Regions from separate parts of the Nocardiopsis protaetiae genome, predicted to be linked through region 2. Evidence: riboswitches for the same ligand, from Rfam matches in the RefSeq annotation. Region 2 holds a riboswitch; the other holds the start of a gene.
The links. A riboswitch is a leader RNA that binds a small molecule or an ion and turns the genes downstream of it on or off. The one in region 2 is predicted to bind glycine.
Positions count from the first base shown of each region.

Region 1: linked by a shared signal. The riboswitch ahead of gcvP (aminomethyl-transferring glycine dehydrogenase) and the one ahead of gcvT (glycine cleavage system aminomethyltransferase GcvT) in region 2 are both predicted to bind glycine.

Region 1 is NZ_JBJJBV010000323.1:2,265-6,669, forward strand. Features, by position in the region: gene ACJOT3_RS30620 (glycoside hydrolase family 13 protein) at 1-1,337, shown strand, start outside; glycine riboswitch at 2,097-2,188, shown strand; partial or broken gene gcvP (aminomethyl-transferring glycine dehydrogenase) at 2,287-4,405, shown strand, end outside.
Region 2 is NZ_JBJJBV010000076.1:17,051-21,455, reverse strand. Features, by position in the region: gene ACJOT3_RS14100 (3-deoxy-7-phosphoheptulonate synthase) at 90-1,148, shown strand; gene ACJOT3_RS14095 (penicillin binding protein transpeptidase domain-containing protein) at 1,220-2,032, opposite strand; glycine riboswitch at 2,229-2,329, shown strand; gene gcvT (glycine cleavage system aminomethyltransferase GcvT) at 2,474-3,589, shown strand; gene gcvH (glycine cleavage system protein GcvH) at 3,750-4,127, shown strand; gene glyA (serine hydroxymethyltransferase) at 4,134-4,405, shown strand, end outside.

The DNA of each region.
Region 1 (4,405 bases), on a different contig from region 2:
ACATCGTGCCCAACCACTGCTCCAGCGAGCACGTGTGGTTCCGCGAGGCGCTGGCGGCCGGGCCCGGCTCGGCCGAGCGGTCCCTGTTCTGGTTCCGGCCCGGCCGCGGCGAGGACGGCGGGCTGCCGCCCAACAACTGGCGGTCCCGGTTCGGCGGGTCCGCGTGGTCGCGGGTCACCGAGGCCGACGGGAGCCCGGGGGAGTGGTACCTGCACCTGTACTCGGCGCAGCAGCCCGACCTGAACTGGGAGCACCCGCGGGTGCGCGAGGAGTTCGACGCGATCCTGCGGTTCTGGTTCGACCGGGGCGTGGACGGGTTCCGCATCGACGTGGCCGACGGGATGGTCAAGGACCCGGCGCTGCCGGACGCCGCCGAGGGGGACGAGAGCGCGTTCTCCGACCGCGACGGGGTGCACGACGTGTTCCGGCGCTGGCGGCGGATCGCCGAGTCCTACGGGCCCGACCGGGTGTTCGTGGGGGAGATGTGGCTGCCCGACCCGGAGCGGTTCGCGCGCTACCTGCGGTCCGACGAGCTGCACAGCGCGTTCAACTTCGACTTCCTCAGCTGCCCCTGGGACCCCAAGGCGCTGCGGGCGGTCATCGACCGCACGCTGGCCGCGCACGCGCCGGTGGGGGCGCCCGCCACGTGGGTGCTGTCCAACCACGACGTGACCCGGCACGTGACGCGGTACGGGCGGGCGGGGGACACCGGGTTCTCGTTCGCCGACCGCCGCTACGGGGAGCCCACGGACCTGGAACTGGGCACCCGGCGGGCGCGGGCGGCGGCGCTGCTGGCCATGGCCCTGCCCGGCGGGGTGTACGTGTACCAGGGCGAGGAGCTGGGCCTGGAGGAGGTGGACGTGCCCGAGGAGCTGATCGACGACCCGGTGTTCGCCCGCTCGGGCGGGACCGACCGGGGCCGGGACGGCTGCCGGGTGCCGCTGCCGTGGTCGGGGGACGCGCCGCCCTTCGGGTTCGGCCCCGAGGGGGCGGCCGACCCGTGGCTGCCCCAGCCCGCGGGCTGGTCGGCGCACACCGCCGCGGCCCAGGCCGCCGACCCCGACGGCATGCTGCACCTGTACCGCCGGGCGCTGGCGGTGCGCCGGGCCGAGCCCGCCCTGGGCGCCCCGCCCGCCGACGGCCCGGGGATGCGCTGGCTGGAGGCGCCCCAGGAGGTGCTGGCGTTCGTCCGCGACGACGTGGCCTGCGTCGTCAACCTGGGCGGGGGCCCGGCCGACCTGCCCGCCCACGGCGGGGTGCTGCTGGCCAGCGGCCCCCTGGAGGGCGACCGATTGCCGTCCGACACGGCGGTGTGGCTGCGGATCGTCCGAGAGTGATGACAGAGTGAGAGTGGTGAGGGCTTCGTGCGGAGGACGGCCGTGCGAGGCCCTCCGCGAACCCTGTCCGAGAGAGATGGGTGAGGAGCCCGTGCGGAGGGACGGCCGCACGGGCTCCGCCCTTTCCCGGGCCTGCCGCGGTGTCCCGGCCCCTGGCGGCGAGTCTCGGTTCCTCTTCGGGACACCGCCGCCTTCGCCTGCCGTCGCCCGGTCGGGGGACACCGCCGCCTTCGCCCGCCGCCGCTCGGTCGAGGGACCGCGCCGCGTCGGACACCGCCGCCATCGTCTGCGGCCGCCCGAGCGGAGGCGGCCGCATCTCCCACGGTCGCCCGCCGCCGACGCCCCGGCGGCGCGGCCCCGGCGCGGCGGCGTCCGGGACCGGAGGCATACGCGACCGGGGATCCCGTGGGCGGTTCGGCGGGCGGCGCGCCCGGGGTGGTCGGCGGGCGGGACGAGGGGTGTGACGCGGCGCACGGTGAGTCCTTTCGCCTGGGGGCGGCCGGGCGGCCCGGGACTGTCCGAGAGAAGAGGGCGGGGCCGCGCACCGGCCCCACCGGGACCGTCCGAGAGAGGACGGTGGAGGGTCCGTGCGGAGGGACGGCCGCACGGGCCCTCGTCGTGCCCGGGCAGGTGAGGCGCGCGCAACGCGCGGGGGGACTCGGCTACGGGCGGTGCGATCGAGTACGGTCGTAACCACAACAGGGATGAAAACCGACATTCACCCTGTCCGTACAAGTGAACACAGCGTCAGCAGGCTGTCGATACCGCGCGGGAGAGACCCCTGACCCAGGGGCGCCGACGGGGCAATACTCCCCAGTAACCTCTCAGGCACCACGGACCGCACGGAGAAGGCCGCTCTGAAGCCTGGGCACCGCCGTGCCCGGTGACAGAGGGGGAGACCGTGAGGAACACCGCCGATCCGCATCGGCCCTGTCACCAGGAGGTCTCCGTGCCCGACCAGCCCGTGAACATCCCCGGCGCACCCGCCCGCGTGTTCGCCGACCGCCACATCGGTCCCGCGCCCGGCGCCGTCGAGGAGATGCTCAAGACGGTCGGCTACGGCTCCACCGCCGAGCTCATGGCCGCCGCCGTCCCCGCGTCCATCCTCAGCGCCCCCGGCCGGAGCGCGACGCTCGACCTGCCCGAGGCCATCGGCGAGGCCGAGACCCTCGCGGAGCTGCGCGCGTTCGCCGACCGCAACACCGTCGTCAAGCCCCTCATCGGCCAGGGCTACTACGGCACCTTCACCCCGCCGGTGATCCTGCGCAACATCATGGAGAACCCGGCCTGGTACACGGCGTACACGCCCTACCAGCCGGAGATCTCCCAGGGCCGCCTGGAGGCCCTCATCAACTTCCAGACCATGGTCTCCGACCTCACCGGCCTGCCCGTCACCGGCGCCTCCCTGCTGGACGAGGCCACCGCCGCCGCCGAGGCCATGACCCTGGCCCGCCGCGCCTCCAAGAGCAAGGCGGACGTCTTCGTCGTCGACTCCGACGTCTTCCCGCAGACCCTCCAGGTGCTGCGCACCCGCGCCGAACCGCTGGGCATCGAGGTCGTCGTCGCGGACCTGTCCCAGGGCCTGCCCGAGGGCGACGCGTTCGGCGTCCTGGTCCAGTACCCGGCCTCCAGCGGTGTGGTGCGCGACCCGGGCGCGGTCATCGCCGCCGCCCACGAGCGCGGCGCCCTGGCCGTGGTCGCCGCCGACATCCTGGCGCTGACCCTGCTGCGCAGCCCCGGCGCCCTGGGCGCGGACATCGCCGTCGGCTCCACCCAGCGCTTCGGCGTCCCGCTCGGCTTCGGCGGCCCGCACGCCGGCTACATGTCGGTGACCGAGAAGCTGCGCCGCCAGATCCCGGGCCGCCTGGTCGGCGTCTCGGTGGACACCGCGGGCCGTCCCGCCTACCGCCTGGCGCTCCAGACCCGCGAGCAGCACATCCGCCGCGAGAAGGCCACCAGCAACATCTGTACCGCCCAGGTGCTGCTGGCCGTCATGGCCGGGATGTACGCCGTCTACCACGGCCCGCACGGCCTGCGCGCGATCGCCCGCCAGGTGCACACCCGCACCGCGGCGCTGGCCGGCGCGCTGGCCGAGCGCGGCTTCGAGGTCGTCCACGGCGCGTTCTTCGACACCCTGCGGGTGCGGGTGCCCAGCGCCGACCGGGTCGTGGAGGACGCCCTGGCGGCCGGGTTCAACCTGCTGCGCGTGGACGCCGCCACCGTCGGCGTCAGCGTGGACGAGACCACCACCGTCGCCGACCTGACCGCGCTGGCCGAGGCGTTCGGCGAGGCCGGGCGCGGCTCCGCCAAGTCCGCCGTGGCCGTGGACGAGGACGCCGACCGCGTCCCCGAGGACCTGGCGCGCGGGGTCGACTACCTCGACCACCCGGTGTTCAACACCCACCGCAGCGAGACCTCGCTGCTGCGCTACATGCGCAAGCTCTCCGACCGCGACCTGGCGCTGGACCGCACGATGATCCCGCTGGGCTCGTGCACCATGAAGCTCAACGCCACCACCGAGATGGAGTCGGTCACCTGGCCGGAGTTCGCGGGGCTCCACCCGCTGGCCCCGCTGGACCAGGCGGCCGGCTCGGTGGCGCTGATCCGTGACCTGGAGGCCTGGCTGGCCGAGATCACCGGCTACGACGCGGTGTCGCTCCAGCCCAACGCCGGCTCCCAGGGCGAGTTCGCGGGCCTGCTGGCCATCCGCGGCTACCACCGCTCGCGCGGCGACGACCACCGCGACGTGTGCCTGATCCCCAGCTCCGCGCACGGTACCAACGCCGCCAGCGCGGTGATGGCGGGCATGCGCGTGGCCGTGGTGGCCTGCGACGAGGGCGGCAACGTCGACGTCGACGACCTCAAGGCCAAGATCGCCAAGCACGCGGACGTGCTGGCCGCGATCATGGTGACCTACCCGTCCACGCACGGCGTGTACGAGGACACCATCACCGAGGTGTGCCGTCTGGTCCACGAGGCCGGGGGCCAGGTCTACGTCGACGGCGCCAACCTGAACGCGCTGGTGGGCTGGGCCAAGCCGGGCGAGTTCGGTGCCGACGTCAGCCACC
Region 2 (4,405 bases):
TACCGGCGTAACCGCGTTCGGGCCCCGCGGCCGCGCTAGTGTGCAGGGTGGCGGCACCGCACGAGCGAGGACATAAGGGGAGCAGCAGCATGCCCAGCACCAACGACACACGGGTGGTCGACTACAAGCCGCTCATCGCCCCCCGGGACCTGCTCGCCGAGCTTCCCCTGGGAGATGAGCGCACCGCCCTGGTCGAGCGCTCCCGCACCGAGGTCAAGCGGGTCCTGGACGGTGAGGACGACCGCCTGCTGGTCGTCGTCGGCCCCTGCTCCGTGCACGACCGCGAGTCGGCCATGGACTACGCCCACCGCCTCATCGAGCTGATCCCCTCGCTGAGCGAGGAGCTGTGCGTGGTCATGCGCGTGTACTTCGAGAAGCCGCGCACCACCGTCGGCTGGAAGGGGCTCATCAACGACCCCGGCCTCGACGACACCTACGACGTGCAGCGCGGCCTGCGCCTGGCCCGCGAGATCCTGCTGGACATCAACTCGCTGGGGCTGCCCGCGGGCACCGAGTTCCTCGACCCCATCACCCCGCAGTACATCGCCGACGCCGTGTCCTGGGGCGCGATCGGCGCCCGCACCACCGAGAGCCAGGTGCACCGCCAGCTGAGCAGCGGCCTGAGCACCCCGGTGGGCTTCAAGAACGGCACCGACGGCGACGTGCAGGTGGCCGTGGACGCGGTCGGCGCGGCCGCCGCCTCCCACACGTTCTTCGGCGTGGACCCGGCGGGCGCCGGCTCGGTGGTCGTCACCGAGGGCAACCCCGACTGCCACGTCATCCTGCGCGGCGGCCGCACCGGCCCCAACCACGACACCGCCTCGGTGAACGCGGCGCTGGACGTCATCACCAAGGCCGGGCTGCCGCGCCGCCTGATGATCGACGCCAGCCACGCCAACAGCGGCAAGGACCACGAGCGCCAGCCGGGCGTGGCCGCCGAGATCGCCGCCCAGGTCGCCGAGGGCCAGGACGGCATCATCGGCGTCATGCTGGAGAGCTTCCTCGTCCCCGGCGCCCAGAAGCTGGGCGACCCGGCGGACCTGGTGTACGGCCAGTCCATCACCGACAAGTGCATGGGCTGGGACACCACCACCGAGGTGCTGACCACCCTGGCCGAGGCCGTCCGGGCCCGCCGCAAGACCGCCTAGCCGGTCCGCACACGCACCGGCGCCCGCACCGTTCACGAACGGGGCGGGCGTCGTCGTTCCCAGGGCCGGGCCTAGCGGGTCGCGGACTCCCGCGGGAGGACCTCCAGGGCGGCCAGCAGCTCGCGGCCCAGGGCCTCGCAGTCCCCCGGTTCGAATGCGTCGGCCCCGGATTCCAGGCGCAGGGCGAAGGTGTGCGTGCCCGCCGGGCCGCTCACCCAGCCGACCCACCACCCCGGCGCGCCCCCGCCCTCGCAGGCCGCGCGGCCGTGCAGCGTGTGCCCCTCGCCCTCCTCCACCAGGGTGAGCGCGTGCAGTGCCCGCTGGTGGGCGGCGTCCACCGGCAGTTCTCCGCGGGCCAGCTGGGCCAGGAACTCCGTCTGCTCCACCGCGGAGACCCCCAGCGGGCCCCGCGCCCAGAAGTCGTCCTCCCCCGTGCCGACGTCGCGGTTGCCGTACTCGAACCGGTCCACCCACGGTGCCAGCCGGTCCCGGCCCACCCGCTCCACCGCGTCCCGGTGGGCGGCCTCCCCGGCGCCCGCCACCGCCCCCGCGTCGGCGGCCGCACCCGTCTGGAGCGCCACCAGCGCCGTCACCAGGTCGAACGTCTCCCCCGGCACCGCGCGCTCGCGCGCCCGCCCGGGGTCCACCAGCACCGAGGTGCGGTCCTGTGTGTCGTAGAGCACGAACGTGCCCGTCGCCCCGGCCCGCTCGAACACCGCGGCCAGGTCCGCCCGCTCCACCGCGGCCACGTCCCCGCCCACCGCGGCGGCGTTGTCCGCGCCCGGGGACGGGCCCGGCCCCTCCCCGTCCTCCCGCGGAGCGGCGCAGCCCAGCAGCGCCGCCAGCGTCGCGCCGACCACCGACGCGCACCCGATCCGTCTCATCCTCCGCGTGTCCACCAGCACTCGGTCTCCCTCGGTACACGAACCGCAACGACCCGATTCCGTTCCGTTCACCGCACACGGTAGTCCGTGCGCGCCCGCCCCGCCGGGGATTCGACCGGTCCGTTCGCGCGGGCGGCCGCACGGCGGCGGCCGCCCTTGGGAGCGGCCACGGCCGCTGCTAGGCTGAACGTGTTGCTGACCCCGTACGGGAGAGTGCCCGCGCAGCCGGCGCGGGCCGCCGAAGGAGCAATCCCTCCCCGAAACAACCTCTCAGGCACAGTGGACCGTACGGGCGAGACCACTCTGGAAAGCAGGGACCGCGTCCCTCGCCGAAGGTGCAAGCCACGCCGAGCGCGCGGTGAAGCTCTCAGGCACAGATGACAGAGGGGGAGGATGGCAACGCCTATGCACGATACGACGCCCATCCTCTCGGGAGTACCCATGTCAGAGCCCGCGTCCGCGTCGCGGCCCACCGCCCTGCGCGCGATCCACGAGAAGGCCGGTGCCTCCCTCGTCGACTTCGCCGGGTGGCTCATGCCCCTCCGCTACGGCAGCGAGACCGCCGAGCACAAGGCCGTACGCGAGGCCGCGGGCCTGTTCGACCTCTCCCACATGGGCGAGATCCGCCTCACCGGCCCCGACGCCGGGCGCGCCCTCGACCACGCCCTGGTCGGGCACCTGTCGCAGGTCAAGCCGGGCAAGGCCCGCTACACGATGATCACCGACGCCGACGGCGGCGTCCTGGACGACCTCATCGTCTACCGGCTCGGCGAGGAGGAGTACCTCGTGGTGGCCAACGCCGCCAACGCCGACGTCGTCTCCGCCGCCCTGGCCGAGCGCGCCGCCGGGTTCGACGTCGAGGTCGCCGACGAGTCCGCCGAGTACTCGCTCATCGCCGTCCAGGGCCCCCGGGCCGTGGAGATCCTGGCCCCGCTCACCGACGCCGACCTGGACTCCATCCGCTACTACGCGGGCTACGAGCACACCGTCGCCGGGGTCCCCGTCCTGCTGGCGCGCACCGGCTACACCGGCGAGGACGGGTTCGAGATCTTCGTCAAGCCCGCCGAGCGCGCCGTCGAGGTGTGGGAGGCGCTCATCGCCGCCGGCGCCGACCGGGGCCTGGTGCCCGCCGGGCTGTCGGCCCGCGACACCCTGCGCCTGGAGGCGGGCATGCCGCTGTACGGCCAGGAGCTGAGCACCGACCTCACCCCCTTCGACGCCGGGCTGGGCCGCGTGGTCAAGTTCGACAAGGAGGGCGACTTCGTCGGCCGGGCCGCCCTCGAAGAGGCCGCCCGCACCGCCCGCCCCCGCCGCCTCATCGGCCTCGTCGCGCGCGGACGCCGTCCGCTGCGCCGCGGCCAGGACGTGCTGCGCGACGGCGCGGTCGTCGGCACCATCACCAGCGGCGCGCCCTCCCCCACCCTGGGCAGCCCCATCGCCATGGCCTACGTGGACGGCGAACTCGACACCGCGACCGGCGCGTTCACCGTGGACGTGCGCGGCCGCGGCGAGGACGTCGACGTGGTCGAGCTGCCGTTCTACAAGCGGCAGGCCTGAGAGACGTGGGTCCCGCACCAACGGGACCCCACGCGCCCCGCGCGGCTGCACCCCTGATCGGGATCGGCACGGGCGGGACGCGATCCGGACGTAGGCCGGGCCGGGCGGCCGTCACCCGGCGGCGCGGCAGGAATGAAGAGAACCTCCAAGGAGAGTTGAAGTGAGCGTTCCCACGGAGCTGGGTTACACCGCCGAACACGAGTGGGTCTCGATCGAGGACGGGGTCGCAACGGTCGGCATCACGGCGTTCGCCGCCGAGTCCCTCGGCGACATCGTCTACGTCGAGGCCCCCGCCGCCGGCACCACCGTGAGCGCGGGCGAGACCTGCGGCGAGGTGGAGTCCACCAAGTCCGTCAGCGACATCTACTCCCCCGTCGACGGCGAGGTCGTCGAGGTCAACGCGGACCTGGAGGGGGAGCCGGAGTCCATCAACTCCGACCCCTACGGCGCGTGGCTGTTCAAGGTGCGCCTGGCCGGGGAGCCCGGCGCGCTGCTCTCCGCGGAGGAGTACACCAAGCTGACCGAAGGCGAGGACTGACCCCCGATGGCCACCGACAACACGCTCAACCAGAGCCTGAGCGAACTCGACCCGGAAGTCGCGGCCGCGGTCGACGCGGAGCTGGGCCGCCAGCGCGACACCCTTGAGATGATCGCCTCGGAGAACTTCGCTCCGCAGGCCGTCATCGAGGCGCAGGGCACCGTCCTGACCAACAAGTACGCGGAGGGCTACCCGGGCCGCCGCTACTACGGCGGGTGCGAGTACGTCGACGTCGTCGAGCAGCTCGCCATCGACCGGGCCAAGTCCCTGTTCGGTGC